2 regions of the Bacillus basilensis genome follow, and region 2 is predicted to be linked to the other one. Evidence: riboswitches for the same ligand, from Rfam matches in the RefSeq annotation. Region 2 holds a riboswitch; the other holds the start of a gene.
What was found. A riboswitch is a leader RNA that binds a small molecule or an ion and turns the genes downstream of it on or off. The one in region 2 is predicted to bind cyclic di-AMP.

Region 1 (4,963 bases), on a different contig from region 2:
CTAGTAAAAACACCATGAATAGTGAAACGAAAAGAATACGTCCTTGTTTTTTATTTCCTACCATTCGTCCGTACGTGAATGGTAGTGCTGTTGGCAATAACATCATAAGCATCATTTGCAAAATATTACTCATTTGTCCTGGGTTTTCAAAAGGATGTGTAGAGTTTGCCCCGAAAAATCCACCACCGTTATTCCCAAGTTCCTTAATTGAAACGAATGATGCAACTGGCCCACGTAAAATACTTTGCTTCGCGCCATCAATCGTTTGTGCCGTAACTGCTCCGTCTAACGTTTGTGGTACGCCAAGTGCAACAAACGCTAGTGCCGCAATACATGCGATAGGAAGAAAAACTCTCGTTAACGCTCTCGTAAAATCAACGAAAAAGTTACCGAGTTCTTTTCCAGCCAGTCCTCTTATAAATGCCATAACGAGCGCTAAAGTCGTTGCCGGTGCTGCAAACATTAAGAATGTAATTCCGATTAATTGTGATAAATAAGATAAACCATTTTCACCGCTATAATGCTGTAAGTTTGTATCAGCCATAAAACTAATTGCTGTATTAAAAGCGAGCGTAGGCTCCATTCCTTCAATGTGTGCTGGATTTAATGGCAATACTCCTTGTAATCTGAAAATGAAATATACTACAACAATCATAAATCCATTTAATAAAACTAATGATAATGCGTACTGTTTCCACGTTTGATTGTATTCTTTTACACCCGCAATTTTAAAAATAAGTTTTTCAAAAGGCCCGAATACTTTATCTAGCTTTTTACTACCTTGAAAGGCTTTCTCTAAATAAATTCCCGTTGGCTTTGCCACAAGAATAAACAATAGCATTGTAATAACAACTGCGACCCAGATCATAATGAATGACTCCCCCTAATTAAAACTTTTCCGGATTTAATAATGCATACACTAAGTACAACGTAATTACTGCAACAATAACCGATAAGGCAATCGTCATGATTGCTTCCCTTCTTTCACAACTTTATCTGACCAACTTGCAAGACTTGCCATCGATGCGACTAACACAACAAAAATCCCGATCATTACAACATCTAACATAGCTATCCCTCTTCCCATTGTAAAAATTTACCATTAGATTATCAAAAAAAGAACACTAAGCTCTACTTAGTGTTCGAAATGAACAACACAAAGTAAACCTCCTCTCTAAACGCTTACGAGGTTAGCTGTCGGATTCGGGCCTAAAGAGTAGCCCTACTTTCAAAACTGAAAGATTCACCCCAAGTGACGATGCACAAAATTGGTTCCCCCGCTCCATTTCTGGAACTCAGCGATTTTAGGTTTTTTTGGAAATTTTATGAATGATTTATGAGAGTAAATATACTCCTCTATATTTAACTTGTAAAGAGGCAAATTACTGAAAATAAGAAAATATCCATCTGTTTAAACGCTTACATTTAGTGTTATTAATATTCTTTCATCTGTTTTCTCGTCTTTTCTTTCTTTTTCACAGAAATAACCTTTTAAATACGAAATAAAAAGAGCGAATGACATGAAGTGCATAGCTTGTTGCACTTCGCATTCGCTCTTTTTTTATACACTATTTATTCCCCTCGTAAAAAAGCACGTAAATTTCTCCCGCGAATATAAACTTGTGACAATTCTGCATGTAGCTGCTCATATTCGATAACATCTGATTTTAAATATAAAGCGTCTTTTGATGGTAATATGATATAGGGCCTTGGAAAAATAGGATCGAGCACCACCAATTCTTGAACTCGCTCTACCGATACTGCCCAACGATTCGCTATATCTCCTAATAATAACACCTTCATTTTCTTCTCCCCCGCCTTATTCAAAACATAAAAAAGAAATATTATCACAATTCGTAAACACGACAAATGTAGCTCCAATTGTTTCATAGAGCCTCGCTGGATATCGTTTATTTTTTGTAACAACAGTAATAGGCGCTTGGAAAGAAAAACGAATGTGTTCTGTAAAGAAGCTAACGATTGGAAGCTCATCCCCTAGCAGAATCACCTTCTTAATACACTCACAAATACTAGTAAAATCCTGCTTCTTACTACAACTATACGTCCAATCAAATCCACAATTCCTAACTTCAGCCGCTATCTCTTCATTTGCTGTAAAAATAATTAACTCATGTTGAAAAGCTACTAAATCTATTAAACTATTTACCTTGCTTTCTTCTCCAACACAAATAAGTGTTAGTTCCATATACCTCATCCTCCTTAGCATAAAAGAACTCAAACATAGATTGATATTCCCCTATACTAATCAGATCGATGAAGTGATGTATCCATCATGGCACCGTCCTCTCTCAAGACGCTTACGAAGTTAGCTGTCGGATTCGGACTTTGAGAGTAGCCCTACTTTCAAAATTGAAAGATTCACCCCTAGTGACACTGCACAAATTGGTTCCTCCGCTCCATAGAATTGGACTCAGCGTATTACAAAAATGTATTCTGGCTGATATATTACTCCTGTATTTGGAAAAAGTAAACAGAAAAAAAGCCAGTTATAAAACTGACTTTTCTATTATTCATGCTTATGCTTTATTCAATTTGTATGCAAAGTGATTCGTCGGTCCATGACCACTTCCAATATTCAACGGTTCTTCAATTGCTATACTAATAAATTGTTTAGCCTCTTGAACTGCCTCTTCCATCGAGTATCCTTTCGCAAGTCCAGCTGTAACTGCTGACGCAAATGTACAGCCGCTTCCGTGTGTTTGCTTTGAAGGAATTCGCTCACTTCTAAATTCAATAAAATCTTCTCCATCAAAGAGTAAATCAATTACTTCATTACCTTGATATTCTGCATGTCCGCCCTTCATGAGTACATATTTCGCACCTAATTCATGAAGTACTTTTGCAGCCTCTTTACTATCTTCAACGTTATGAATTTCCAGCCCAGTTAACACTTCTGCTTCCGGAACATTCGGTGTTATAACAGTTGCTACTGGTAATAAATATTCCTTTAATGCTTGTACTGCTTCTTGTTGTAATAATGATGCTCCACCCTTAGCAATCATAACAGGGTCTAGCACAATATTATTCCAGCCAAATTTATTAATATGTTCTGCTACAATTTGAATGATTTCGCTACTAAATAACATTCCTAGTTTCACAGCATCTGGTGTTAAATCCGTACCAATTGAATTCAGCTGTTCCGTAATACCTTCTAATGGAACAGGATATACCCCTTGAACGCCAAGCGTGTTTTGAGCAGTAATTACCGTAATAGCCGTCATCCCATATACACCAAGCTCTTGGAATGTTTTTAAATCCGCTTGAATGCCAGCACCGCCTCCGCTATCAGATCCTGCAATTGTTAAAGCTTTATTCACTTTCATCCCACTCATCCTTTTCTAACCAAAATAGCGATGATAAATCGTCTTTGCTTCGCTTATATCTTTCGTTCCATGTACAAGTACACGACCATCTTTGAAGGCAACTAATCTCTTTTCTTCAACAGAAAATGATAGTAAATATGGATTTACATTTAAATCCGTAACGCGACCTTCCAGCAGCCCCTTATATTGTTCAAAATCCATTTCCCCTTTATGAGGTGGTCTAATTTGAACTGTATTTCGTCCGCATAAAACTGCTGTTTTCGATGTATTTTCTTTATTTAAATACGGATATAATGCATTCTCCCCGCATGAAGGACAATTGTGTTTACGAAGCTTTTGCACATTCATACATGAATATTCATTCTTCCATACATCAAACGACGCAAGTCCCTCTCGAAGTGATTCGTAATCTTCCACTAATAGTTTAAGAGCTTCCGTTACTTGATGAGAAACGACGAGAGATACAGCAGGTGATATAATGCCCGCTGTATCACATGTCGCACCGCCAAGCGGAATCGATTGTAATAAACATGATAAACATGGTGTTTTACTAGGAAGAATTGTGTAAGAAAGTCCGTAACTCCCTACACAAGCCCCGTAAATCCATGGAATAGAATATTTTTGCGCTATATCATTTACAATGAAACGCGTTTCGAAATTATCAGTTGCATCAATGATTACATCAACATTTGTAACAAGCTCTTCTAATTCCTCAGCTGTTACATCTTGAACGAGTGCTTCTACTCTTACTTCACTATTAATCTCTTCTAGACGTTTCTTCGCCGCTACAGCCTTCGGAAGATTATTTTTCACATCACTCTCTGCATACAATTGCTGCCTTTGTAAATTACTCCAATCGACATAATCACGGTCAACAATTGTTACCTTCCCAACACCAGCTCTTACAAACATTTCTGCATTTGCACTACCTAATGCGCCTGCGCCAATAATAAGCACATGCTTTTCTCTTATCTTTTGCTGTCCTTCTTCCCCAATGGGAGAAAATAGTTCTTGGCGAGAATATCGATTATTCAACTACACTCATTCCTTCTAAAGGACTACTTGCAGTTGCACAGCGTTTACGTGCGATACGACCTGCTTCAAAGCCTATGCGACCTGCTTTGATACCTAATTTCATTGCGTATGCCATTTTAATAGGATCTTTTGCTCCTGATACAGCCGTATTTAATAACACACCATCCGCTCCTAATTCCATCGCGAATGCCGCGTCAGCTGGGCTACCGATACCAGCGTCAACGATAACTGGTACTGTCGCTTGTTCAATAATGAAGCTTAAATTTAACGGATTTACAATACCAAGCCCTGATCCGATTGGTGATGCTCCTGGCATAATCGCATGCACGCCAAGTTCTTGTAATTTGCGGGCTAATACAACATCATCAGATGTGTAAGGAAGTACGATAAATCCTTCTTCTAGTAACATTTCAGATGCCTTTAATGTTTCTATTGGATCAGGTAATAACGTTCTATCATCACCAATAACCTCTACTTTGATCATGTCACAAAGTCCTGAAGCTTTCGCTAATTTTGCAATACGAACAGCTTCTTCAGCATTTTTCGCTCCGGCTGTATTCGGTAATAACGTATATTTTTTCACA
Region 2 (4,963 bases):
TTGTTACACATGTGAAAATATGTTCTTCCATTATGAAATAGCGATTGGGTGCCCATCTCTGGTAAGCGTGTTGTTTTAAATAATCATGAATATAAGGAAGATTATTTGCACTCACATATGCTCTACCATCACTTGTTAACCCGGAAAGACTGGAAGTACGATAAACATCCACTTCATTAAGTTCCATATCTTCTTTTATAGATAATAATGTTTGAACGTACATTCTTTGGTCTTCAAAGAATGGAAAGGTTTGAAAGTAAGAGCTTCTTAATCTCTTCTTCTCAAAGAAGTCTGTTACGCCATGAAATAAATAACCGAAAATGAACCTTTCCACTTGGGAATATCTTTTTCCATTACACTCAATACAAATCGTTTCGTTTGTATCATTTTTAGTTTCAAGTACACGGAAGCGGGCGGCAAATTCGATTGCTTCTGATAATGACATTTTTGGAGCTGTTTCTACTTCTGTCCGAATGGTTAAGAAGCCAAGTTCATAAGGACAAAGTGTTATGTCAATAGAATGAATCTTGAATGGAACAGAAATAAGATTTGTTATTAAATATCCATTTGAATTAAGGTCTTTAGAATAGCGCTGTAATCCTTTTTGATGCGCTGAATGAGGAAATAGAATTTTATTTGTAAATGAAAGATAGTATGCTTCCATATTTTGATGTGAAACTTGAAACTTTCCGTAGTATGTATTTTCATTTTCAAGATGATCGAGTCGAAAAGGGCGAAAATCATTTTTCTGTAAGAAAGGGAACATATTTTGTTCATATCCAGTTTTAAAAGAAAACGGGAATATAAATTGAAATATAGCTGTTGTTACATCTTTTTCCTCGATTGTTTGTATTGCCTCCATTTACATTGTTTCCTTTCCATATGTGCTATAAAAACAACATGCCCAAATTCATTTGAAAATAACCACTGTTTTATACTATATAAAGAATGAAAATTCAGCTTATTTAGTAGGGGACATGTATAATGTTATGTATACTAAAAGGTATAAGATTATATTTTGAAAAGGGGGATGTTGTATGCGTATTTTAGTACTAGGAGCTGGTGGCGTCGGAGGCTTTTTTGGTGGCCGATTAGTTGAAAAGGGAGAAGATGTTACGTTTCTTGTTCGTAGTAAACGGAAAAAACAATTAGAGGAAGGAGGACTTGTAATCCGAAGTATGAACGGGGATTTTTCCTTCCAACCGAAATTAATAACGAAAGAAGATAGAACTTCTCCATTTGATGTTATTTTATTTTCAACAAAAGCGTATCACTTAAACGAGGCAATTCAAGATTTGAAGCTGTTTGTAGGTAAAAATACTGTAATCATTCCATTGTTAAATGGTATCGCTCATTTATCATTATTACAAAAAGAATTCGGCGAGGAAAAAGTAATTGGCGGTTTATGCTTTATCGAGACGACGTTAAACGATCAAGGAGAAATTGTACAAACTAGCGCTGCCAACAGACTTGTATTTGGAGAAATTAAGTCTCAAGATCCAGAGAGAATAAAGCATATTTCTAAAGCATTTGCAGATACGAAATCTAGTTTTGTTTTAAGTGAAAATATTACGCAAGATATGTGGCATAAATATTTATTTATTACTGTAATGTCAGGTGTGACAACATTAATGCGTGCACCAATAGGACCAATCCGTGAAAGTGAAGGTGGACGTGATTTTATCCGAAGCTTATTTGAAGAATGTGTGCAAATTATGAGATATATTGGGGCACCAGTTAAGGATGAGATTTCCAAGGAACATATGAAAACAATTGATAAAATTTCATATGACATGAAGTCATCGATGCAGCGGGATATGGAAAAAGGTTCGTCTATAGAAGGAAAGCACTTACAAGGATATTTACTAGATGTAGCAGAACAATTTTCTATAGAAGCACCATTATTAGAAGCAGTATATCAAAATTTGAAAGTGTATGAAGAAATGACCTTTAACAGATCAGCAATAGAATTGGATGTATGAAAAAATAAAAAAGAAAGCAATATATAAGTGTATTGCTTTCTTTTTTATGACAATTTATTTATTTCTTTTCGTTCTATCTGTCAAATTTATTTCCTGTTCACGTTTACTGTATAGTTGATTAATTTCATTTGCTAACGCATCTAAATAGGAATCGGAAAAAATAGGCTTCTTTTCTTTAGACATATGGGTCTCCTTTATCGATTTTTTAGTATTCATTATGTATATTTATCGGCGGATTATGCGCAATCATTTTAAATTTTTTCTTTTTCAAAATTTTTGTTTACATTTTGAAAATAAAGGAGTATTATAATCCACAGTTTCAATTTTCTAAATCGCTGAAACCGCATGGTGCGGGGGACCCGTTCTTATGGATTAATACTTAATCCAATGGGGTGAATCCTTGAAAAAGGTAGGGCTACTCATAGGCCCGAATCCGACAGCTAACCTCGTAAGCGTTATATTGAGAAGGAAGGTGGAGCTTGTGCGACAAAAAATATAATGTCTACAAGTCTATTTCGTTATGGCTTGTAGACATTTTTTGTTTTCTGAAGAAATAGTTTATCCGCTGTAACTAGCAGAAAAGTTCGTACAAAATTAATGGAGAGTGGACAGCAGTGGTTTCATCTATTAAAAGATTTTTAATTGGAAGACCGTTAAAATCAACTGAGCTTGGAGAACAAAAGCTCAATAAAACGAAGGCGTTAGCAATTTTGTCTTCTGACGCTTTATCATCGGTTGCTTACGGTCCAGAGCAAATATTAATTGCTTTAGCAGGTCTTGGAGCAATCGCTTATTGGTATTCTATTCCGATAGCTGTTGGGGTATTAGTATTATTGACAGCCCTTATTTTATCTTATCGACAAATTATTTTTGCTTATCCGCATGGCGGGGGCGCGTATGTTGTATCAAAAGAAAATTTAGGGATGAACCCAGGCTTAATTGCTGGAGGATCTTTATTAGTCGATTATATTTTAACGGTTGCGGTAAGTGTGTCTGCTGGTACAGATGCGCTAACATCTGCTTTTCCTAGTTTACATGCACATAATGTAATCATTGCGATTATATTTGTTATATTTATTACTATTTTAAATTTAAGAGGGGTAACGGAATCAGCTTCCGTTTTAGCATATCCTGTTTATTTATTCGTTTTAGCACTATTTATATTAATTGGTGTAGGGATATATAATATTTTAACGGGACACGTTTCACCGACTTTACACACGCCAATTGGAACGCCGGTTGCAGGAATTAGTTTGTTTTTACTGTTACGAGCATTTGCATCGGGTAGTTCGGCTTTAACAGGTGTAGAGGCGATCTCTAACGCAATTCCAAACTTTAAGGATCCTGCACCTAACAATGCAGCGAAAACATTGCTTGCAATGGGAGCATTACTTGCAGTGTTATTTTCAGGGATTGTTTTCTTAGCTTATTATTACGGAATTACTCCAAGTAAAGAAGTAACAGTTGTTTCTCAAATTGCTGAACAAACATTTGGACGTAATTTCATGTACTATTTCATACAAGGTACAACAGCTTTAATATTAATTCTTGCTGCTAACACAGGATATTCTGCATTTCCGTTATTAGCAGTTAACCTTGCAAAAGATAAGTTTATACCGAGAATGTTTACGATTAGAGGAGACCGCCTAGGTTACTCAAACGGTATTATTATACTTGGAATCGCTTCGATTATTTTAATTGTAGCCTTCCAAGGGCAAACAGAACATTTAATCCCGTTATATGCAGTAGGTGTATTTATTCCATTCACACTTTCTCAAACTGGGATGGTATTAAAATGGCTTCGTGAAAAACCAGAAGGATGGGCTTTGAGATTAACGATTAATTTAATCGGTGCAGTTATTAGTTTTATCGTAATGAGCATGTTCTTTTTAACTAAATTTGCACAAGTTTGGTCGATCCTTATTTTCTTACCTGCCATCATCTTCTTGTTCCATCGAATTAAGAAGCATTACGACGCGGTGGGTGATCAATTAAGTTTAAAAACTTGTGAACCACTTGTTCCAATTGAGGGAAATGTAATTGTTGTTCCTGTAGCTGGTATGACTCATGTGGTGGAAAATTCATTGAACTATGCGAAGGCTCTTTCGGCAGATCAAGTTATTGCTGTATATGTTGCTTTTGACAGAGAAGAGGAAAAGAAATTTGAAGAGAAATGGAAGAAGTGGCAACCTGAAGTAAGGCTTGTTACCTTACATTCTCATTATAGAAGTATTATTCAGCCACTAACAAAGTTTATTGATACAGTACAATATAAAGCGAGTGAGTCAAATTACCGGGTTACTGTAGTTATACCACAGTTCATTCCGAAAAAAGGTTGGCATAACATTCTTCATAATCAGTCTAGTTTACTCATTCGTGCGTATTTACTCTATAAAAGAAATGTTGTTATTACGACAGTTCCATATCATTTGAAAAAATAAGAAGGTTTTTAAGGATAGCTTTACGAAAGTGAAGCTATCCTTTTTGTGTATACACTATGCATAATTGCATATGGGTCTGAAAGTTATATTAATATATTTTTTGTGTCTATGAATAAGTAGAGGTTTTTGTTGTGATATATGGATATTTCAATTGTAAAAGTGAAGCGGATTATATTTTGAAATAAGGACAGGAAAGCTTGAAAATAAAGGGAATGAAAATACTTCTTTACGATAGATAAATAGCTGTGTTTAAATGACCTTACAGTACAAAACTTATATGAAAACAAAACGGAATTTCATATTTACTTACGTTATTTAGTTTAAAATGAATAATATTTTTATGTAATATATTCACTGTATCAATGTGGAAAATGAGATCCGACAGAAAATTTATGCAGTGTTATTCATACTAAGCATATGTGAAAAGTTATGAAATGTTTTATAACAATAAGTAAGTACTGTGGCAATAAAAATTAGGAGAGATGGTTCGTACGTGAATCGCGGTGAGAACGTTCTCTATTTTAACCATCTCAAACTATG

Region 1: linked by a shared signal. The riboswitch ahead of ACQVV1_RS09425 (SipW-dependent-type signal peptide-containing protein) and the one ahead of ACQVV1_RS17965 (APC family permease) in region 2 are both predicted to bind cyclic di-AMP.

Annotation. Positions count from the first base shown of each region.
Region 1 is NZ_JBNTQO010000004.1:11,008-15,970, reverse strand. It holds gene kdpA (potassium-transporting ATPase subunit KdpA) at 1-868, opposite strand, end outside; gene ACQVV1_RS09430 (potassium-transporting ATPase subunit F) at 888-968, opposite strand; gene ACQVV1_RS09425 (SipW-dependent-type signal peptide-containing protein) at 965-1,069, opposite strand; cyclic di-AMP (ydaO/yuaA leader) riboswitch at 1,166-1,311, opposite strand; gene ACQVV1_RS09420 (hypothetical protein) at 1,573-1,803, opposite strand; gene ACQVV1_RS09415 (hypothetical protein) at 1,820-2,206, opposite strand; cyclic di-AMP (ydaO/yuaA leader) riboswitch at 2,300-2,447, opposite strand; gene thiD (bifunctional hydroxymethylpyrimidine kinase/phosphomethylpyrimidine kinase) at 2,538-3,353, opposite strand; gene thiF (thiazole biosynthesis adenylyltransferase ThiF) at 3,360-4,379, opposite strand; gene thiG (thiazole synthase) at 4,372-4,963, opposite strand, start outside.
Region 2 is NZ_JBNTQO010000009.1:81,449-86,411, forward strand. It holds gene ACQVV1_RS17950 (hypothetical protein) at 1-862, opposite strand, end outside; gene panE (2-dehydropantoate 2-reductase) at 1,038-1,982, shown strand; gene ACQVV1_RS17960 (hypothetical protein) at 2,037-2,165, opposite strand; cyclic di-AMP (ydaO/yuaA leader) riboswitch at 2,306-2,452, shown strand; gene ACQVV1_RS17965 (APC family permease) at 2,597-4,423, shown strand.